Regions from separate parts of the Bacillus shivajii genome, predicted to be linked through region 1. Evidence: a T-box and tRNA genes for the amino acid it is inferred to sense, from the RefSeq annotation. Region 1 holds a T-box; the other regions hold tRNA genes.
What was found. The T-box of region 1 lies ahead of serS (serine--tRNA ligase). A T-box ahead of a tRNA ligase gene usually reads a tRNA of that ligase, here a tRNA-Ser.
Positions count from the first base shown of each region.

Region 2: it encodes a tRNA-Ser, which carries the amino acid that the T-box ahead of serS (serine--tRNA ligase) is inferred to sense. The anticodon was not compared.
Region 3: it encodes a tRNA-Ser, which carries the amino acid that the T-box ahead of serS (serine--tRNA ligase) is inferred to sense. The anticodon was not compared.
Region 4: it encodes a tRNA-Ser, which carries the amino acid that the T-box ahead of serS (serine--tRNA ligase) is inferred to sense. The anticodon was not compared.

Region 1 covers NZ_CP084703.1:23,724-29,059, reverse strand. Annotated here, with positions in the region: gene LGQ02_RS00105 (ABC transporter ATP-binding protein) at 1-450, opposite strand, end outside; gene LGQ02_RS00100 (ABC transporter ATP-binding protein) at 464-1,444, opposite strand; gene serS (serine--tRNA ligase) at 1,894-3,171, opposite strand; T-box leader at 3,289-3,502, opposite strand; gene pdxT (pyridoxal 5'-phosphate synthase glutaminase subunit PdxT) at 3,548-4,132, opposite strand; gene pdxS (pyridoxal 5'-phosphate synthase lyase subunit PdxS) at 4,171-5,058, opposite strand; gene LGQ02_RS00080 (D-alanyl-D-alanine carboxypeptidase family protein) at 5,271-5,336, opposite strand, start outside.
Region 2 covers NZ_CP084703.1:504,885-510,220, forward strand. Annotated here, with positions in the region: gene LGQ02_RS02515 (Tex family protein) at 1-422, shown strand, start outside; gene cmpA (cortex morphogenetic protein CmpA) at 603-734, opposite strand; gene LGQ02_RS02525 (SprT family protein) at 922-1,386, shown strand; tRNA gene LGQ02_RS02530 (tRNA-Asn) at 1,532-1,606, shown strand; tRNA gene LGQ02_RS02535 (tRNA-Asn) at 1,778-1,852, shown strand; tRNA gene LGQ02_RS02540 (tRNA-Ser) at 1,860-1,950, shown strand; tRNA gene LGQ02_RS02545 (tRNA-Glu) at 1,961-2,035, shown strand; tRNA gene LGQ02_RS02550 (tRNA-Val) at 2,244-2,319, shown strand; tRNA gene LGQ02_RS02555 (tRNA-Asp) at 2,351-2,426, shown strand; tRNA gene LGQ02_RS02560 (tRNA-Leu) at 2,445-2,529, shown strand; tRNA gene LGQ02_RS02565 (tRNA-Leu) at 2,552-2,637, shown strand; tRNA gene LGQ02_RS02570 (tRNA-Arg) at 2,661-2,737, shown strand; tRNA gene LGQ02_RS02575 (tRNA-Pro) at 2,783-2,859, shown strand; tRNA gene LGQ02_RS02580 (tRNA-Gly) at 2,904-2,977, shown strand; tRNA gene LGQ02_RS02585 (tRNA-Ile) at 3,046-3,122, shown strand; rRNA gene LGQ02_RS02590 (16S ribosomal RNA) at 3,270-4,824, shown strand; rRNA gene LGQ02_RS02595 (23S ribosomal RNA) at 5,251-5,336, shown strand, end outside.
Region 3 covers NZ_CP084703.1:3,537,320-3,542,655, forward strand. Annotated here, with positions in the region: gene LGQ02_RS17045 (serpin family protein) at 1-929, opposite strand, end outside; tRNA gene LGQ02_RS17050 (tRNA-Lys) at 1,437-1,512, opposite strand; tRNA gene LGQ02_RS17055 (tRNA-Glu) at 1,886-1,960, opposite strand; tRNA gene LGQ02_RS17060 (tRNA-Ser) at 1,981-2,071, opposite strand; tRNA gene LGQ02_RS17065 (tRNA-Asn) at 2,079-2,153, opposite strand; tRNA gene LGQ02_RS17070 (tRNA-Ile) at 2,155-2,231, opposite strand; tRNA gene LGQ02_RS17075 (tRNA-Gly) at 2,243-2,316, opposite strand; tRNA gene LGQ02_RS17080 (tRNA-Arg) at 2,570-2,646, opposite strand; tRNA gene LGQ02_RS17085 (tRNA-Gly) at 2,650-2,724, opposite strand; tRNA gene LGQ02_RS17090 (tRNA-Gln) at 2,730-2,804, opposite strand; tRNA gene LGQ02_RS17095 (tRNA-His) at 2,818-2,893, opposite strand; tRNA gene LGQ02_RS17100 (tRNA-Trp) at 2,910-2,983, opposite strand; tRNA gene LGQ02_RS17105 (tRNA-Tyr) at 2,990-3,074, opposite strand; tRNA gene LGQ02_RS17110 (tRNA-Asp) at 3,247-3,322, opposite strand; tRNA gene LGQ02_RS17115 (tRNA-Ser) at 3,332-3,424, opposite strand; tRNA gene LGQ02_RS17120 (tRNA-Met) at 3,434-3,510, opposite strand; tRNA gene LGQ02_RS17125 (tRNA-Ala) at 3,546-3,621, opposite strand; rRNA gene rrf (5S ribosomal RNA) at 3,631-3,747, opposite strand; rRNA gene LGQ02_RS17135 (23S ribosomal RNA) at 3,831-5,336, opposite strand, start outside.
Region 4 covers NZ_CP084703.1:1,041,672-1,047,007, reverse strand. Annotated here, with positions in the region: gene ppc (phosphoenolpyruvate carboxylase) at 1-271, opposite strand, end outside; tRNA gene LGQ02_RS05050 (tRNA-Leu) at 1,269-1,353, opposite strand; tRNA gene LGQ02_RS05045 (tRNA-Leu) at 1,390-1,478, opposite strand; tRNA gene LGQ02_RS05040 (tRNA-Cys) at 1,504-1,577, opposite strand; tRNA gene LGQ02_RS05035 (tRNA-Gly) at 1,589-1,663, opposite strand; tRNA gene LGQ02_RS05030 (tRNA-Gln) at 1,671-1,745, opposite strand; tRNA gene LGQ02_RS05025 (tRNA-His) at 1,761-1,836, opposite strand; tRNA gene LGQ02_RS05020 (tRNA-Tyr) at 1,946-2,030, opposite strand; tRNA gene LGQ02_RS05015 (tRNA-Thr) at 2,090-2,165, opposite strand; tRNA gene LGQ02_RS05010 (tRNA-Phe) at 2,173-2,248, opposite strand; tRNA gene LGQ02_RS05005 (tRNA-Asp) at 2,252-2,327, opposite strand; tRNA gene LGQ02_RS05000 (tRNA-Met) at 2,350-2,426, opposite strand; tRNA gene LGQ02_RS04995 (tRNA-Val) at 2,624-2,699, opposite strand; tRNA gene LGQ02_RS04990 (tRNA-Glu) at 2,704-2,778, opposite strand; tRNA gene LGQ02_RS04985 (tRNA-Ser) at 2,788-2,880, opposite strand; tRNA gene LGQ02_RS04980 (tRNA-Asn) at 2,884-2,958, opposite strand; rRNA gene rrf (5S ribosomal RNA) at 2,969-3,085, opposite strand; rRNA gene LGQ02_RS04970 (23S ribosomal RNA) at 3,169-5,336, opposite strand, start outside.

The DNA of each region.
Region 1 (5,336 bases):
CTCCTCGCTTAAACCAACTTTTTCTAGTAAATCTACCACTTTATTTTTTCGATCTTTCTTCGATAGTGTTTTTTGGACTAACATTGGTTCTTCGATGATCTCACCAACACTCATTCTAGGATTTAACGACGCAAACGGGTCTTGAAAAACCATTTGCATATCTTTTCGGTAAGGTCTTAATCTTCGATTACCGATATTTGAGATGTCATCACCATCAAATAAAATTTGACCTTCTGTTGGATTTAAAAGTCTTAATATCGTTCTTCCTAGTGTCGACTTTCCTGAACCTGACTCCCCTACAATTCCTAATGTCTCTCCTTTAAATACGTCAAAAGAAACATCGTCTACTGCTTTTACATGGCCAACAGTTCTTTGCAAAACCCCACCTTTTACAGGGAAGTATTTTTTTAAGTTTCTTACTTCAATGACTTTATCTTTTGGTTGCTCCATTATGTTCTCCCCCTTAATCCTCATAGAGATAGCATCTGACTTTTTGTTTTGCTTTTGTCTCTATAAGGCCTGGATTTGTTTCACGACATTTGTCCATGACATGTTTACACCTGGGTGCAAACCTACAGCCTTGTGGGAACCGGTGTGCCGGTGGAACTGTACCAGGTATAGATTCTAGTCGTTCTACATCTAAATCTAAATTTGGAATACTCCCTAATAAACCGACTGTATATGGATGCTTAGGGTCTGTAAAAAGCTCTTTTACAGGAGCCTCTTCAACAATTTGTCCTCCATACATAACCAATACTCTGTCAGCAACTTCTGCTACAATACCTAGGTCATGGGTAATTAGTAGAATGGAAGACTCAAACTTCTCTTTCATTTCAATCATTAAATCTAATATTTGGGATTGAATCGTTACATCTAACGCAGTTGTCGGTTCATCTGCAATTAAGAGTTTTGGGTCACAACTCATCGCAATCGCAACCATTGCCCTCTGTCTCATTCCTCCCGAAAGCTGGTGTGGGTATTCATGAACAATTTCTTCGGCTCTTGGGAAACCTACGAGCTTTAATAAATCAATCGCTTTAAGGTACGCTTCTTTCTTTTTCATTTTTTTATGCTTCATTAACGTTTCAGCTATTTGATTTCCAATTGTATATACAGGATTTAATGAAGTCATAGGTTCTTGGAATATCATTCCAATGTCATTACCTCTTACTTTTCGCATTTCTCGATCTGATAGCTTTAAAAGTTCTTTCCCTTCAAGTTTAATTGAACCATCTACAATCTCTCCTGGAGGTGAATGAATTAACCTCATTATTGAAAGGGATGTAATACTTTTACCACTACCTGACTCACCTACTAACGCCAAGGTCTCCCCTTTTTTTATAGAGAAATTTACTCCATCTACTGCTTTTGCTGTTTTATCCTCCATAAAAAAGTATGTTTTTAAGTCTTTTACTTCAAGTAAATCCTGTGCTTCATTCCCCATACATCTCACCCCATGTCATATATGTAATAGCGGTGCCTTAAATCGACATTATATGATATTTTATGCATCAATAAGTATATATTTTTAAAAACACTATACTACCCAAAAAATAGAGATTCTCCTTTTATCCATTTTGATAGAATTAATTTAACACAGTTATATTTGGCTGTACATAGTTTTTTGAAAATTATTTCTTTTTAGATATTTCGGCATTCTAAGTTTTTCGAATAAAAATAATATTTATATTATTGTATATTTATAATTACCATGGGGCTTATAATTAATTTCCAAATAAAAATAAGTAATAATGAATAAATATTTGTCTGATTATTCTTAAATTTTATTTTTTATATCACATACGTATTTCTTATGTGTTTCATTTATTACAGAAATATTTCAGACATAAATAAAAAAACAACCTCTCTAAAAAAAAGAGGTTGTTCTAAATATTATTTTGAAATGATATCTTTGCCACCCATATATGGCTTTAATACTTCAGGGACACGAATAGTACCGTCTTCTTGTTGATAGTTTTCTAAAATGGCAGCAACTGTTCTTCCTACTGCTAACCCAGAACCGTTTAAAGTATGAACATACTCTGCTTTGCCTTTTGCATCACGTTTAAATCGAATATTTGCTCTACGTGCTTGGAAGTCCTCAAAGTTACTGCAAGATGAAATTTCACGATAAGTTCCATAACTTGGGATCCAAACTTCAATGTCATATTTCTTTGCTGCAGTAAATCCTAAGTCACCTGTACACATATCCATCACTCGGTATGGTAACTCAAGTAGTTGCAATACTTTTTCGGCATGGGACGTTAGTAACTCAAGTTGGTCATATGATTCCTCAGGTTTAACAAACCTTACAAGCTCCACCTTATTAAACTGGTGCTGCCTAATTAACCCTCTTGTATCACGTCCAGCAGACCCTGCTTCTGAACGGAAACAAGCACTATATGCCGTATAGGTTTTTGGTAAATCTTCTCCACCCATAATTTCATCTCGATGTAAATTTGTCACTGGTACTTCAGCTGTTGGGATTAAGAAGTAGTCTTCCTCTCGAATTTTAAATGAATCTTCTTCAAATTTTGGAAGTTGACCTGTCCCTGTCATGCTATCTCGGTTTACCATATACGGTGGTAATACCTCTTCATAACCATGTTTATCTTGATGAAGGTCCATCATAAAGTTAATTAAAGCTCGTTCAAGTCTTGCACCTAACCCTTTATAAAAAACAAAGCGACTACCTGTTACTTTAGATGCTCGTTCAAAATCTACTATTCCTAGATCCGACGCTAAATCCCAATGCGGCTTTGCCTCAAATGATAATGAAGGGACTTCTCCCCATTTTCTTGCCTCAACATTGTCTTCTTCATCTGCACCTACAGGGACAGTTTCATGAGGAATATTCGGGATCGTTAACAGAATATTCGTCAGCTCATCATCAACAACACGTAATTCTTCATCTAATTCTTTTACACGAGTAGAAACATCTTTCATTTCTTTAATTAAGTCATCAGCATCTTTTTTCTCCCTCTTGAGCTGGGAAATTTCCTGAGATACTGTATTTCGGCGACTTTTAAGATCCTCTACTTTTTGAATCAAATCTCGTCTCTTTTGATCTAGGTCACCGAAACGGTCTAAATCAGAAATATCCTCATTTCTGTGTGCTAATTGCTCCTTAATGTTATCAAAGTCTTTACGAAGTCGTTTAACATCTAACATTTTCTTACCTCCTAATTTATTGTGAAAAAGGGTATAAGCTTTCAACAAATGCTTTATCGGGAAAACGTAAGTTAGTTCTATCATGTTATAAAAACACAAAAAACTCCCGTCCCTATATAAAGGGACGAGAGCTACCCGCGTTGCCACCCTAATTGAAGTACATATGTACTTCCAGCTTTATTGAATAACGGTCAATCAACCGAAGCAGTCTACTTTCATTTCAACTGCTTTGCTCCAGGATGGATTCACAATACATTCACACCGATTCACAGCAACCATCGGCTCTCTGAGGTGAATAAATATTGTTACTAATTCCCTTCTTCACAGTTCATATAATGATGTTAATCAATATTCTAACCGATTTTTATGTGTTTAATCAAGCAGGTACCTGACTTTCACGCACCATTTTCACAAAAAACTGATGCATACGTGCATCATCTGTTAATTCTGGGTGAAAAGAACAAGCAAGATAAGGACCTTGTTTTGCTGCAACAGTTTCCCCATCACATTCTGCGACGACCTCAACATTTTCACCTGCATGTTGGATAATTGGTGCACGAATAAATACAGCTGGGAAGTTATCGCCAACGCCTTTTACATCTAAATCAATTTCAAAGCTTTCTCGCTGGCGTCCGAATGCATTTCGCTCCACTTTTATATCCATAACTGCTAAATGTGGCTCAGCATGGCCAACAAGTTCCTTTGCCATTAGTATTGCTCCTGCACAAGTACCAAACATTGGTTTTCCTCTATTGGCGAACTCTTTTAACGGTTCAAAGAAATCATATTTATCAATGAGTTTTCTCATGGTTGTGCTTTCGCCACCAGGAAAAACTAATCCATCAATTTCATTTAAGTCAGAAGCGCGTTTAACGACTTTAACATGTACGTCTGGAGCTTCTAGTGCTTTTACATGCTCTCTAACCGCTCCTTGTAACGCTAAAACACCTATGTTTATCATGATGTTATTCTCCTCTCAATTGAAGGTAAATGAACACCTTACCAACCGCGGTCTTGCATACGGTCTTTTTCTTCTAATGTAGAGATTTCAATCCCTTTCATTGCTGTACCTAAATCCTTAGATAGTTCAGCAATTAACTTGTAGTCCTCATAATGCGTTGTTGCTTCAACAATTGAACGTGCAAAACGTTGTGGGTTGTCAGATTTGAAAATACCTGAACCAACGAATACACCGTCTGCACCTAACTGCATCATTAATGCAGCATCAGCTGGAGTTGCAATACCACCTGCTGCAAAGTTAACAACAGGGAATTTACCTGTACGCTTAATTTCTAACAGAACATCATAAGGTGCACCAAGGTTTTTCGCTTCTGTCATTAACTCATCTTCAGACATACCGATCACTTTTTTAATTTGAGACTGCATCATGCGCATATGGCGCACAGCTTCAACAATGTTTCCTGTACCAGGTTCACCCTTCGTACGGATCATTGATGCTCCCTCACCAATACGGCGTGCTGCTTCACCTAAGTCACGTCCACCACAAACAAATGGAACTGTAAAGTCACGCTTATTTAAGTGATAAACTTCATCAGCTGGCGTTAGTACTTCACTTTCATCAATATAATCAACGCCTAATGCTTCAAGTACACGAGCTTCAGTAATATGACCTATACGAGCTTTTGCCATAACTGGAATTGTCACTGCATTTTGTACTTCTTCTACGATAGATGGGTCTGCCATACGAGCTACTCCACCTGCAGCACGAATATCAGATGGGACACGCTCTAATGCCATTACTGCAACAGCACCAGCTTCCTCAGCAATTTTCGCTTGTTCAGCATTGACAACGTCCATAATGACGCCGCCTTTTTGCATTTCTGCCATACCACGCTTTACACGATCTGTACCTGTTTGTCTTTCCATAGTAATATCCCCCTTAAACTTTTAGTTAATTGTATTTTGGATATTCGAATCATTTTTATCCAACGTTTCCTATACCATTATAACGAAAAATCAGACATTATTAACACCATTTCCGAAAAAACAACACTTTTCTTGTATAAAACTTAGGTAAAATTAAAAATTATGTAGATTAATCAAAAGAGAAGGTAGAAACCTTCTCTTTTTCATCCAATTTAAAACCATCCTCTTACAGTATCTGCAACAGATGACCAAATATTAGAAAAAAACTCTCCAATACC
Region 2 (5,336 bases), 480 kb from region 1:
CTGATATTAAGGAAAGAATAGAGCAATTGAATGTGAATGAACTTGCTGACAAATACGGTGTAGGTATTCCAACGCTTCAAGACATTCTTGATGCATTATCTAGACCTGGGCGTGATCCACGTGAGGATGTTCCAAAGCCTGTTCTTAAAACTGATGTGTTATCAATGGATGACCTCTCAAAGGGAATGGAGTTACAAGGGACGATAAGAAATGTTGTTGACTTTGGAGCATTTGTAGATATTGGTGTAAAAGAAGATGGACTTGTCCACATATCAAAGCTAGCCAACCGCTTTGTAAAACATCCGATGGAAATTGTCTCTGTCGGTGACGTTGTTACTGTATGGGTTGATGATGTCGATATGAAAAAGGGACGAATTGCCTTAACGATGTTAAAACCGGAAAAGCAACTGACAAATGGCTAACTTGGGAAAGAGGGGGGGATCCCCTCTTTTTTAAAATCGTTAAGAATCTACAAATCTTTTGGTAAGAAAATACTCGACGCTGTGAAAATTTTAAAGTGTATAAGTTCAACTATGGTTCTAGTAACGCCTATAGGCTCGGCAATCAAAGATTAGAACTTAAAAAATTTCTATAGTAGTATCTTATTGTGATTTAGATGACGAGTATGGCGTGGATCTTTTATAATAAAACCAACATTGGTTTAAAATCCGGATTCTACGCAGGTCCTTACGCTGATAGGCCTCTTGTAATTGGTTGCGTAGCCAAGAGGGCATAAAGTAACCTCCTTTCGTTCGTATTAAATGATAGTTCGGATAGTATTAATTAATATATGTTCGAAGGATTGTCCTTGTTTTCAAATTGATGAAGATATAACAAGAACGTAATATTTACAAGCTGTAAATAGCGGAGTATAGATACTGAAGTATTGAAGTGGGCTTGGGAAAGGAGGGTGTCTAGGAAGTGAATAATGAACAATTACAACAGTTAGTTGAACAGATATCGGTAAATTCATTTAATAAGCCGTTCCAGCATGATGCATATTTTAATAATAGGTTAAGAACAACAGGGGGGCGTTACTCATTAGCAGATCACCATATTGAGATCAACCCAAAGCATTATGAACACTTCGGATATGAAGAGTTAGTAAAAATCATTAAGCATGAACTTTGCCATTACCACTTACACATTGAAGGAAAAGGGTACATGCATAAAGATAGAGAGTTTAAAAATTTGCTAAAAGCGGTTGGTGGCTCGAGGCATTGTCAAACACTCCCTGGGACTCGGAAAAAATCTAAGGTCATTCATATGTACCAATGTACTTCTTGTGATTTAATCTATAAAAGGAAAAGAAGAATAGATACGAAGAAGTATGTTTGTGGGAAGTGTAAAGGAAAGTTAAAAATTGTTAAAACGATTTCTGGATAAAAAGTTGATTTTTATTAAATCTCTATGCTATTATATAAATCTCATCAAGAGAGCCTACCAACAACATTAAGGAAGTGAACAACTACAGTAACGTGGGTTTGACATTAATATTATCTTTGTTTAAAATAATAATTGTCGTTATTATTCCACAGTAGCTCAGTGGTAGAGCAATCGGCTGTTAACCGATCGGTCGTAGGTTCGAGTCCTACCTGTGGAGCCATTTCTTTTTTTGGGGGAAGTCCTTACTCATTTTTGTTCCTTAATAAATGGGACAAGCTAAAAGTAAGCAGATAAATATAATTAAGAGAGAATGCGACTCCGTAAAAAAACAGTTGACATAATCTTGTTGATTGTGTAAGATATAAAAGTCGCAAAAAAACACTAACAATATTCCACAGTAGCTCAGTGGTAGAGCAATCGGCTGTTAACCGATCGGTCGTAGGTTCGAGTCCTACCTGTGGAGCCATTCTTATGGAGAAGTACCCAAGTGGCTGAAGGGGCTCCCCTGCTAAGGGAGTAGGTCGTGTGAGCGGCGCGAGGGTTCAAATCCCTCCTTCTCCGCCATTAAATATTAGGCCCGTTGGTCAAGTGGTTAAGACACCGCCCTTTCACGGCGGTAACAGGGGTTCGAATCCCCTACGGGTCACCATTAGTTTTTTCAAAGTCTCGTATACATGAGGATGTGAGTGAGCGCATCTGACAAAGAGATTCGCCGCCCCTTATGCAGATCGTTTTGTTTGAAAGAAGCAAGAAGGTCGAGGAAGAAAGGGAACGAGCACTGGAGCGTATACCACATACGTGAGGATGTGAGTGAGCGCATCTGACAAAGAGATTCGCCGCTTATTTCAAACAAATAGGGAGGATTAGCTCAGTTGGGAGAGCACTTGCCTTACAAGCAAGGGGTCGGTGGTTCGAGCCCGCCATCCTCCACCATTAATTAAATATAATAGACGTCAAATAGTGTGGTCCCGTGGTGTAGCGGTTAACATGCCTGCCTGTCACGCAGGAGATCGCGGGTTCGATTCCCGTCGGGACCGCCATTTTTTTTATTTTAGTGTGCGGGTGTGGCGGAATTGGCAGACGCGCTAGACTTAGGATCTAGTGCCTTCGGGCGTGGGGGTTCGACTCCCTCCACCCGCACCATTATAATAATCTTTCATTTGTTGCGGTCGTGGCGGAACGGCAGACGCGCTAGGTTGAGGGCCTAGTGGGGGCGACCCCGTGGAGGTTCAAATCCTCTCGACCGCACCATTTTATATAACAGCCTAATATAGGCGCCCGTAGCTCAATTGGATAGAGCGTTTGACTACGGATCAAAAGGTTAGGGGTTCGACTCCTCTCGGGCGCGCCATTAACTATCTCTTATCAGTTGTCAGCGCTAATCCGAAAAATAATACGGGAAGTAGCTCAGCTTGGCAGAGCACTTGGTTTGGGACCAAGGGGTCGCAGGTTCAAATCCTGTCTTCCCGACCAGGATATTTCAGTGTTTTATAATAAGGTAGTCATTTATAATATATGCGGGTGTAGTTTAGTGGTAAAACCTCAGCCTTCCAAGCTGATGTCGTGAGTTCGATTCTCATCACCCGCTCCATGAAAATTATTTTAAAATAACTCTTGCATCATTATCTTATCGATGATATAGTAGTTAATGTTGCTTGAGGGCCTGTAGCTCAGCTGGTTAGAGCGCACGCCTGATAAGCGTGAGGTCGGTGGTTCGAGTCCACTCAGGCCCACCATATATTGACCTTTGAAAACTAAACAAAAAGCCAAGCGAAATGGGATATAAAAATATCCCGTCAATGAATTTTTTTTTTTTTTTTTTTTTTTTTTTTTTTTTTGATGTCAGAGACATTAAACTCTTAAGATGATTTTTTCATCACAATTTATTGGAGAGTTTGATCCTGGCTCAGGACGAACGCTGGCGGCGTGCCTAATACATGCAAGTCGAGCGGACCAATTAAAAGTTTACTTTTATGAGGTCAGCGGCGGACGGGTGAGTAACACGTGGGCAACCTGCCTTACAGACTGGGATAACTCCGGGAAACCGGGGCTAATACCAGATGACCAATAGAGTCGCATGACTCTATTGTAAAAGTTGGGATTTATCCTAACACTGTAAGATGGGCCCGCGGCGCATTAGCTAGTTGGTGAGGTAAGAGCTTACCAAGGCGACGATGCGTAGCCGACCTGAGAGGGTGATCGGCCACACTGGAACTGAGACACGGTCCAGACTCCTACGGGAGGCAGCAGTAGGGAATCATCCGCAATGGGCGAAAGCCTGACGGTGCAACGCCGCGTGAGTGATGACGGTCTTCGGATTGTAAAGCTCTGTTGTTAGGGAAGAACAAGTGCCGTTCGAATAGGGCGGCACCTTGACGGTACCTAACCAGAAAGCCCCGGCTAACTACGTGCCAGCAGCCGCGGTAATACGTAGGGGGCAAGCGTTGTCCGGAATTATTGGGCGTAAAGCGCGCGCAGGCGGTCTCTTAAGTCTGATGTGAAAGCCCACGGCTCAACCGTGGAGGGTCATTGGAAACTGGGGGACTTGAGTGTAGGAGAGGAAAGTGGAATTCCACGTGTAGCGGTGAAATGCGTAGATATGTGGAGGAACACCAGTGGCGAAGGCGACTTTCTGGCCTACAACTGACGCTGAGGCGCGAAAGCGTGGGGAGCAAACAGGATTAGATACCCTGGTAGTCCACGCCGTAAACGTTGAGTGCTAGGTGTTAGGGGTTTCGATGCCCTTAGTGCCGAAGTTAACACATTAAGCACTCCGCCTGGGGAGTACGGCCGCAAGGCTGAAACTCAAAGGAATTGACGGGGGCCCGCACAAGCAGTGGAGCATGTGGTTTAATTCGAAGCAACGCGAAGAACCTTACCAGGTCTTGACATCCTCTGACAACCCTAGAGATAGGGCTTTCCCCTTCGGGGGACAGAGTGACAGGTGGTGCATGGTTGTCGTCAGCTCGTGTCGTGAGATGTTGGGTTAAGTCCCGCAACGAGCGCAACCCTTGACCTTAGTTGCCAGCATTTAGTTGGGCACTCTAAGGTGACTGCCGGTGACAAACCGGAGGAAGGTGGGGATGACGTCAAATCATCATGCCCCTTATGACCTGGGCTACACACGTGCTACAATGGATGGTACAAAGGGCAGCGAGACCGCGAGGTTGAGCGAATCCCATAAAGCCATTCTCAGTTCGGATTGCAGGCTGCAACTCGCCTGCATGAAGCCGGAATTGCTAGTAATCGCGGATCAGCATGCCGCGGTGAATACGTTCCCGGGCCTTGTACACACCGCCCGTCACACCACGAGAGCTTGTAACACCCGAAGTCGGTGCGGTAACCTTTTGGAGCCAGCCGCCGAAGGTGGGACAGGTGATTGGGGTGAAGTCGTAACAAGGTATCCCTACCGGAAGGTGGGGATGGATCACCTCCTTTCTAAGGAGCTATTAGCTCATTACTTTATCGATCGTTTGCGCTTTTTGTTTAGTTTTGAGAGGTTTATTTTTTTTTGTCTCTCAAGATAGATAGCTTTGCAGAGAAGATCAAGCTGACGAAGAAGAGCGACGATCATCTGCAGCAAATTGTTCTTTGAAAACTAGATAACAGATTAAGACTGATTGATCTTCACCGGTTGTTTGAAACGAATTCAGTAATGGATTCGACAGAGTACAACCGAGTGTCTTAGAAGGTTAATTTGACGCCATATACGCAGATGGAACCAATTGAGAAAGTTGGTTTTACAAAGAGCACCAAGGAGTTCAAGGAAACAAGCGACGAATCCCCGGAACGTACATTTTTGGTACGTGAGGATGATGAGGCGCGCAGTTGACGCAGAAATCCGAAGGTGATCTGCAGTAAAATGGTTAAGCTAGAAAGGGCGCACGGCGAATGCCTTGGCACTAGGAGCCGAAGAAGGACGGGACGAACACCGATATGCTCCGGGGAGC
Region 3 (5,336 bases), 930 kb from region 1:
ATATAAAGGTTCGGTGGTATAGATGCAATGCCAGAAAAGTCTGCTTCTGATGGATCAAATGCTTTCTTCACCCCAAGATCTATTAACATATCCTTCAACTGATGCTCTACCGCGATTGAAAACTTCGGAACTTTTATTACCCCATAGCTCTCTTCATTTGGTACTTCCCACTTTACATCTTTATTGGATATCTCTTTTATTATGTCACGCAACTTCTCTTTCTCCCGAGGAAGTAGTAAATCCATACAAAAACTACGCTGATCCCCATAAAAAAGACGGACAGTCTCATATTTTTCCGTCTTTTTATACATGATGTAATCTCTTTTAAGCATAAAAGGAATTTCAACACTTATACCTTCACTTGTTGTAAACCGTTCTGTTGATGTGAGATCACGGTCAAACGGTTTGCTCCACTCTCCATAGAAATACACAGCATTTAGTAAAAGCATCAGCGTACTTTCATCAATTGTATCTACCATATCTCTTATTTTCCCAGCAGTTTGCTCCCTCACCCAATTATTAATCGATTCCTTCGTTGTTAAATAATCAATTTTTGCTTCAAATTGTTTCTCAAGTATCTGTTTAAACCCTTGAAAAAATTCATTTTCTTCTCTCATCCATAATGAATTTGCTACAGTAACTTCAATCGTTTCTTCATTCTTTAACCTTTTATGATAGTCTTTATAAAACTGAAAGATTTCCTCTTCCTTAATTTTAATTAACCCTATAGTTTCTAGAAGCTCATTTTTCGTTTCTCCCTTTGTACCAACTAACGTCATCATTAGTGCTTCAATCAAACTATAAGGACTAATTAATACATTATCTTTTTTTTCAAACAATTTATAAAGGAACTGACTACTGATTTGATTGATACGTTTTGGAAATTCACACTGAAAATGACCATCACATTCTCTTTTTTCTTCTGACATATTGAATATCCCACCTCTTCCCATAAATCAAAGCCACTATTAATAAATATGATATTCAGCGTTCCTAATGCTTAAAAGAAAACCCCCTTATGACCTTAGTCAAAAGGGGGAAGCGTTTTATGATAAATGAAGAACGGTTACTTTTTCATTCATCATTGATTCAATACTACGGCCAACACTTTTAATACCTTGACCTGACTCTTCACACCTAGAAAAGGAAAGTGATCACTCCCCGAGACGTAACGATTAAAACATGTGAATACTCTTAAACAATTCATAGAAATACAGAAAATATAAAATGGCATGTGTGTAAATATGACTAACAGAAGAATGTATAAAGAAAGAGTTAAAGGAAAAAATTGAACTTTAAAAAAATTGGATCGATATATGTAGAAGATTATTAATAGGAGGGGTTAAAAGTACTTGAAATATATGGTGATCAATTAGAAGGATTACTACATTTTTAGACAAAATAAAAAGACCTGTTCAATACAAGTCTAAAAAAAATGGTGAGCCATGAAGGACTCGAACCTTCGACCCTCTGATTAAAAGTCAGATGCTCTACCAACTGAGCTAATGGCTCGCAGTATTTGCGATGATGTTATCTCATCAAGCTTACGGACGATGTAACACTTCGTTGTCGTACCTGTTTCTTCCTCTGCTAGCTTGTCTTCGATGCCTAATGCGTCGAAACAACTCGCAGCGGTTTCGTGATGTAAATGCTCGTAACTGAGCTAATGGCTCGCAGTGTTTGCGATGATGATATCTCATGAAGCTTACGGACGATGTAACACTTCGTTGTCGTACCTGTTTCTTCCTCTGCTAGCTTGTCTTCGATGCCTAATGCGTCGAAACAACTCGCAGCGGTTTCGTGATGTAAATGCTCGTAACTGAGCTAATGGCTCGCAGTATTTGCGTTGATGTTTCTTCTAATCTATTCTATTTATTAATGAAAATGGTGACCCGTAGGGGATTCGAACCCCTGTTACCGCCGTGAAAGGGCGGTGTCTTAACCACTTGACCAACGGGCCTTTTTACAATTTAATAATAATGGCGGAGAAGGAGGGATTTGAACCCTCGCGCCGCTTACACGACCTACACCCTTAGCAGGGGCGCCCCTTCAGCCACTTGGGTACTTCTCCATAAAAATGGCTCCACAGGTAGGACTCGAACCTACGACCGATCGGTTAACAGCCGATTGCTCTACCACTGAGCTACTGTGGAATGGTGGGCCTGAGTGGACTCGAACCACCGACCTCACGCTTATCAGGCGTGCGCTCTAACCAGCTGAGCTACAGGCCCATTTAAAAAAATGGAGCGAGTGATGAGAATCGAACTCACGACATCAGCTTGGAAGGCTGAGGTTTTACCACTAAACTACACCCGCATATAATTTTGTTAAGACTTCAATTGCTTACCACGCTCTACCATGTCTCTTCCTCTACTAGCTAAGCTATCGTAGCTGTTTCCGTCGAGACAACTCCAAGAGTTTGTAAACACTGAATATTGAACGTTGCTTCTTCCTCTTCAAGTTTCGCTTCGGAGAATTATCCGTCGAAGCAGCACGCTGCAACTTCAATGATGTATTGCTTTGCGGCTGGAGGTTTTACCACTAAACTACACCCGCATATTTTAAAAAATGGCGCGCCCGAGAGGAGTCGAACCCCTAACCTTTTGATCCGTAGTCAAACGCTCTATCCAATTGAGCTACGGGCGCTTATGGAGCGGAAGACGAGATTCGAACTCGCGACCCCCACCTTGGCAAGGTGGTGTTCTACCACTGAACTACTTCCGCATAAATGGCAGGGCTAGCAGGATTCGAACCTGCGAATCACGGAATCAAAATCCGATGCCTTACCGCTTGGCTATAGCCCTTTAAAATATTATATGGGGCGGCTGATGGGAATCGAACCCACGAATGCCGGAATCACAATCCGGTGCGTTAACCACTTCGCCACAACCGCCACAAGATTTTAAATTTGGCAGGGGTAGTAGGAATCGAACCCACATCAAAGGTTTTGGAGACCTTCGTTTTACCATTAAACTATACCCCTATAAGATGGTGGAGGGGGAGAGATTCGAACTCCCGAACCCTGAGGGAGCGGATTTACAGTCCGCCGCGTTTAGCCACTTCGCTACCCCTCCACGTTTTTCTTGACGATAAACTGCGAATCTCTTCGTCAGCTACGTTCGACTCCATTTATCACGTACAGAAGTACGCTCAAACGTCATCTCACTTGCTTCCTTGACCTTCTTGTTTCTCGTCAAGAAAACAATTTTTTATACTGCGAATCTCTTCGTCAGCTACTAATTTAAATGGCGGTCCCGACGGGAATCGAACCCGCGATCTCCTGCGTGACAGGCAGGCATGTTAACCGCTACACCACGGGACCAGGTAAATATGGCGGAGGAGGAGGGATTCGAACCCCCGCGGGCCGTGAAGCCCCTGTCGGTTTTCAAGACCGATCCCTTCAGCCGGACTTGGGTACTCCTCCGTATAATATTGGTAGCGGCGGAGGGAGTCGAACCCACGACCTCACGGGTATGAACCGTACGCTCTAGCCAGCTGAGCTACACCGCCACAATATAAAAACAAAAATAATGATAAAAATCAATTGGTGGAGCCTAGCGGGATCGAACCGCTGACCTCCTGCGTGCAAAGCAGGCGCTCTCCCAGCTGAGCTAAGGCCCCATATAAAAAGCCCAGCAACGTCCTACTCTCACAGGGGGAGAGCCCCCAACTACCATCGGCGCTGGAGAGCTTAACTTCCGTGTTCGGCATGGGAACGGGTGTGACCTCTCCGCTATCGTCACTGGACTTATGAAATTGAGAAGTATTGTACTCTCAAAACTAGATAACATTTGACTGATGACCTTCGGTCTGAAGGTTAATGTAATACTTTGGTTAAGCCCTCGATCGATTAGTATCTCTCAGCTCCACGTGTTGCCACGCTTCCACATGAGACCTATCAACCTCATCATCTCTGAGGGATCTTACTCACTTGACGTGATGGGAAATCTCATCTTGAGGGGGGCTTCATGCTTAGATGCTTTCAGCACTTATCCCGTCCACACGTAGCTACCCAGCTATGCTCTTGGCAGAACAACTGGTACACCAGCGGTGTGTCCATCCCGGTCCTCTCGTACTAAGGACAGCTCCTCTCAAATTTCCTACGCCCGCGACGGATAGGGACCGAACTGTCTCACGACGTTCTGAACCCAGCTCGCGTACCGCTTTAATGGGCGAACAGCCCAACCCTTGGGACCTACTTCAGCCCCAGGATGCGATGAGCCGACATCGAGGTGCCAAACCTCCCCGTCGATGTGGACTCTTGGGAGAGATTAGCCTGTTATCCCCAGGGTAGCTTTTATCCGTTGAGCGACGGCCCTTCCATACGGTGCCGCCGGATCACTAAGCCCGACTTTCGTCCCTGCTCGACCTGTATGTCTCGCAGTCAAGCTCCCTTATGCCTTTGCACTCTGCGAATGATTTCCAACCATTCTGAGGGAACCTTTGGGCGCCTCCGTTACTTTTTAGGAGGCGACCGCCCCAGTCAAACTGCCCACCTGACACTGTCCCTGAACCGGATCACGGTCCGAGGTTAGAATTCCAGTACAGCCAGGGTAGTATCCCACCGACGCCTCCACCGAAGCTAGCGCTCCGGCTTCCAAGGCTCCTACCTATCCTGTACAAGCTGTACCAAAATCCAATATCAAGCTACAGTAAAGCTCCATGGGGTCTTTCCGTCCTGTCGCGGGTAACCTGCATCTTCACAGGTAATATAATTTCACCGGGTCTCTCGTTGAGACAGTGCCCAAATCGTTGCACCTTTCGTGCGGGTCGGAACTTACCCGACAAGGAATTTCGCTACCTTAGGACCGTTATAGTTACGGCCGCCGTTTACTGGGGCTTCAATTCAGAGCTTCTCCCTAATGGGATAACCCCTCCTCTTAACCTTCCAGCACCGGGCAGGTGTCAGCCCCTATACTTCGCCTTGCGGCTTGGCAGAGACCTGTGTTTTTGATAAACAGTCGTTTGGGCCTATTCACTGCGGCTCTCTCGGGCGTAAACCCTAATAGAGCACCCCTTCTCCCGAAGTTACGGGGTCATTTTGCCGAGTTCCTTAACGAGAGTTCTCCCGCGCGTCTTAGAATTCTCTTCCCGCCTACCTGTGTCGGTTTGCGGTACGGGCACCAGTCACCTCGCTAGAGGCTTTTCTAGGCAGTGTAGGATCAGGAACTTCGCTACTAAAATTTCGCTCGCCATCACAGCTCAGCCTTACGGTAAGCGGATTTACCTACTTACCAGCCTAACTGCTTGGACACGGACATCCAATGCCGTGCTTACCCTACCTTCCTGCGTCCCCCCATTGCTCAAATGGTGACGTGGTGGTACAGGAATTTCAA
Region 4 (5,336 bases), 1.0 Mb from region 1:
GTTCGGCAATATTTATAAGGTGAAAATAAATGGAAAAGGCACGAATAACTTGTTGCCTAACTGGTGGTTGAACACTATTAATCTCTTCTTTTAAACTTTCATATAAGTTTTCATCATAATTTTTTCTTAAGTTTTTCGTTTTTTCTCTGATTTCTTCGACTTTGTTAAATAAAGAGATACCACCATGATGAACGAGAATTTCCCCTAGGATATTACCGAGTTTTTTCACATCATTTCGTAAAAGTAAACTACTATCAGTTACATTTATCATATAAGTCATCTCCTAATATTTTCAGTATATATTGAAAAAAGTTGGTTTTACAAAGAGCACCAAGGCGCACAAGGAAACAAGCAACGAATCCTCGGGGCATACATAGTTGGTACGTGAGGATGATGAGGAGAAGCGTAGTTAACTCACAAATCTAAAGGTGACTTGAAGTAAAATGGTGCTGCAGGGTAATTAGTAAAGTAATGCCTACGCTATCGATCAATAATGAAAAAATCATGACCTCTAACGTCCCAAGGTGGACAAAAAACGTCCCATAACTTGAAAGGATACTATTATTCTCTATGATTTTTACTATATTAACATACTAGACTATGAGTAATCAAATTTTTAAGAAAATTCTATCGTAGATAAGTTAGCCGTATTCCTTAGCAAATGATGAAATAATGGATTGTGCATTTTTATAGTACATAAAATTGCAATGCACTCATACATCGTTTTGCAACTAAAATTACATTAGATAATTTCTATTTGACACGGTCCTTTATGAGCATGATGTCAAACCAGGAAGCCAGGAAACTCGCCTTGCCATCCAGGCTATCATGCTAGTTGTACCGTATCAAATAGATGGACTTTTATTACGTATTTCTATTTTGCAATATATAACTACGTTCCGTATTTGACGATAACATGACTAGTTAAAGCATGAACGAAAAAGTAATTGAAACTAAAGGAAATGTGAATTGAACTTTGATGTCTTTTCATACAGAGCCTTCATTCATTTTTTGGACTAAACTAAATGGATTCGATATTTTGACTTTATTCCAACATCAATATCACTTCTTCTGAACTTTCCCTATATATAATAAGGGAGGCGGTTTCACCGTAGTTTACAGGCTTTTCCCTTCTCAGTATTCTTCCTAATTATATGTTCACTTTCCAGTACGATCTGATTGTCTACACGTACTTAGCAGAAAAATCAAAAAAAACGACTCTCAACGTTTTTTAAATCGTTAAGAGTCGCTGGATTATCATTTATGTATGGTACCGGTGGTCGGGGTCGAACCGACACTCCAGAAGGAACACGATTTTGAGTCGTGCGCGTCTGCCAATTCCGCCACACCGGCAAATCACACTGGCAGTATATATTGATAAATTATAATTGGTGCCGAGGGCCGGACTTGAACCGGCACGGTAGTCACCTACCGCAGGATTTTAAGTCCTGTGTGTCTGCCAATTCCACCACCCCGGCATGAGGTATAAAGGACTTTTTATTATGGAGGCGGCACCCGGATTCGAACCGGGGATCAGGGTTTTGCAGACCCATGCCTTACCACTTGGCTATGCCGCCATATGTTATTCTGGAGCGGAAGACGGGATTCGAACCCGCGACCCCCACCTTGGCAAGGTGGTGTTCTACCACTGAACTACTTCCGCATGAAAATGGCAGGGCTAGCAGGATTCGAACCTGCGAATCACGGAATCAAAATCCGATGCCTTACCGCTTGGCTATAGCCCTTTAATTTATCTCGAATGGGGCGGCTGATGGGAATCGAACCCACGAATGCCGGAACCACAATCCGGTGCGTTAACCACTTCGCCACAACCGCCATAATAATCATATACATTAAACAGTATAATCTAAACCCTTGTATTATGTTCAGAAAAATACTGATAAATTTAAAATTATGGTTTTGTAAGTTTCGTTCAGTATTCAAATGGTGGAGGGGGAGAGATTCGAACTCCCGAACCCTGAGGGAGCGGATTTACAGTCCGCCGCGTTTAGCCACTTCGCTACCCCTCCAAATGAGACAATAAATATATTACCGAATCTTTTATAATTCGTCAAGAGAAAATAAAAAATGGTGCTGGCCAGAGGACTTGAACCCCCAACCTACTGATTACAAGTCAGTTGCTCTACCAATTGAGCTAGGCCAGCAAAAAAATGGTGGCTCGGGACGGAATCGAACCGCCGACACACGGATTTTCAGTCCGTTGCTCTACCGACTGAGCTACCGAGCCAAATGGCGGTCCCGACGGGAATCGAACCCGCGATCTCCTGCGTGACAGGCAGGCATGTTAACCGCTACACCACGGGACCACACAAATATGTATTTAAAATTTGGTTGCGGGGGGCGGATTTGAACCACCGACCTTCGGGTTATGAGCCCGACGAGCTACCAGACTGCTCCACCCCGCGTCGTTATGAAAGCTTACGGATAATGTTATGCTCCGTAGCATATTAGACTGTCTCTTCCTCTTCTAGCACCGCTTTGTAGTTTATGCGTCGAGACAACTCGTAGATCATTCGACGATGTTGCGCTCGTTGCTCCACCCCGCGACGATATGAAAGCTTACAGGTGAACACGATTTTGAGTCGTGTGCGCTTGTATAAAATGGTGGAGGATGGCGGGCTCGAACCACCGACCCCTTGCTTGTAAGGCAAGTGCTCTCCCAACTGAGCTAATCCTCCAAATTGGTGACCCATAGGGGATTCGAACCCCTGTTACCGCCGTGAAAGGGCGGTGTCTTAACCACTTGACCAATGGGCCTTATATTTCTGGCGGAGAGAGAGGGATTTGAACCCTCGAGACGGGTTTAAACCGCCTACACGATTTCCAATCGTGCTCCTTCGGCCACTCGGACACCTCTCCGTATGGCTCCACAGGTAGGACTCGAACCTACGACCGATCGGTTAACAGCCGATTGCTCTACCACTGAGCTACTGTGGAATAAAAATTGGCCCAGCAACGTCCTACTCTCACAGGGGGAGAGCCCCCAACTACCATCGGCGCTGGAGAGCTTAACTTCCGTGTTCGGCATGGGAACGGGTGTGACCTCTCCGCTATCGTCACTGGACTTATGAAATTGAGAAGTATTGTACTCTCAAAACTAGATAACATTTGACTGATGACCTTCGGTCTGAAGGTTAATGTAATACTTTGGTTAAGCCCTCGATCGATTAGTATCTCTCAGCTCCACGTGTTGCCACGCTTCCACATGAGACCTATCAACCTCATCTTCTCTGAGGGATCTTACTCACTTGACGTGATGGGAAATCTCATCTTGAGGGGGGCTTCATGCTTAGATGCTTTCAGCACTTATCCCGTCCACACGTAGCTACCCAGCTATGCTCTTGGCAGAACAACTGGTACACCAGCGGTGTGTCCATCCCGGTCCTCTCGTACTAAGGACAGCTCCTCTCAAATTTCCTACGCCCGCGACGGATAGGGACCGAACTGTCTCACGACGTTCTGAACCCAGCTCGCGTACCGCTTTAATGGGCGAACAGCCCAACCCTTGGGACCTACTTCAGCCCCAGGATGCGATGAGCCGACATCGAGGTGCCAAACCTCCCCGTCGATGTGGACTCTTGGGAGAGATTAGCCTGTTATCCCCAGGGTAGCTTTTATCCGTTGAGCGACGGCCCTTCCATACGGTGCCGCCGGATCACTAAGCCCGACTTTCGTCCCTGCTCGACCTGTATGTCTCGCAGTCAAGCTCCCTTATGCCTTTGCACTCTGCGAATGATTTCCAACCATTCTGAGGGAACCTTTGGGCGCCTCCGTTACTTTTTAGGAGGCGACCGCCCCAGTCAAACTGCCCACCTGACACTGTCCCTGAACCGGATCACGGTCCGAGGTTAGAATTCCAGTACAGCCAGGGTAGTATCCCACCGACGCCTCCACCGAAGCTAGCGCTCCGGCTTCCAAGGCTCCTACCTATCCTGTACAAGCTGTACCAAAATCCAATATCAAGCTACAGTAAAGCTCCATGGGGTCTTTCCGTCCTGTCGCGGGTAACCTGCATCTTCACAGGTAATATAATTTCACCGGGTCTCTCGTTGAGACAGTGCCCAAATCGTTGCACCTTTCGTGCGGGTCGGAACTTACCCGACAAGGAATTTCGCTACCTTAGGACCGTTATAGTTACGGCCGCCGTTTACTGGGGCTTCAATTCAGAGCTTCTCCCTAATGGGATAACCCCTCCTCTTAACCTTCCAGCACCGGGCAGGTGTCAGCCCCTATACTTCGCCTTGCGGCTTGGCAGAGACCTGTGTTTTTGATAAACAGTCGTTTGGGCCTATTCACTGCGGCTCTCTCGGGCGTAAACCCTAATAGAGCACCCCTTCTCCCGAAGTTACGGGGTCATTTTGCCGAGTTCCTTAACGAGAGTTCTCCCGCGCGTCTTAGAATTCTCTTCCCGCCTACCTGTGTCGGTTTGCGGTACGGGCACCAGTCACCTCGCTAGAGGCTTTTCTAGGCAGTGTAGGATCAGGAACTTCGCTACTAAAATTTCGCTCGCCATCACAGCTCAGCCTTACGGTAAGCGGATTTACCTACTTACCAGCCTAACTGCTTGGACACGGACATCCAATGCCGTGCTTACCCTACCTTCCTGCGTCCCCCCATTGCTCAAATGGTGACGTGGTGGTACAGGAATTTCAACCTGTTTTCCATCGCCTACGCCTTTCGGCCTCGGCTTAGGTCCCGACTAACCCTGAGCGGACGAGCCTTCCTCAGGAAACCTTAGGCTTTCGACGGAGGGGATTCTCACCCCTCTTTTCGCTACTCATACCGGCATTCTCACTTCCAAGCGCTCCACCCATCCTCTCGGTTGAGCTTCAACGCCCTTGGAACGCTCCCCTACCACTGTCCGTAAGGACAATCCATAGCTTCGGTGATACGTTTAGCCCCGGTACATTTTCGGCGCAGAGTCACTCGACCAGTGAGCTATTACGCACTCTTTCAATGGTGGCTGCTTCTAAGCCAACATCCTGGTTGTCTAAGCAACTCCACATCCTTTTCCACTTAACGTATACTTGGGGACCTTAGCTGATGGTCTGGGCTGTTTCCCTCTTGACTACGGATCTTAGCACTCGCAGTCTGACTCCCGAGGATAAGTATTTGGCATTCGGAGTTTGACTGAATTCGGTAATCCTGTGGGGACCCCTAGTCCAATCAGTGCTCTACCTCCAATACTCTTCCCTCGAGGCTAGCCCTAAAGCTATTTCGGGGAGAACCAGCTATTTCCGAGTTCGATTGGCATTTCACCCCTACCCACACCTCATCCCCTCACTTTTCAACGTGAGTGGGTTCGGGCCTCCATC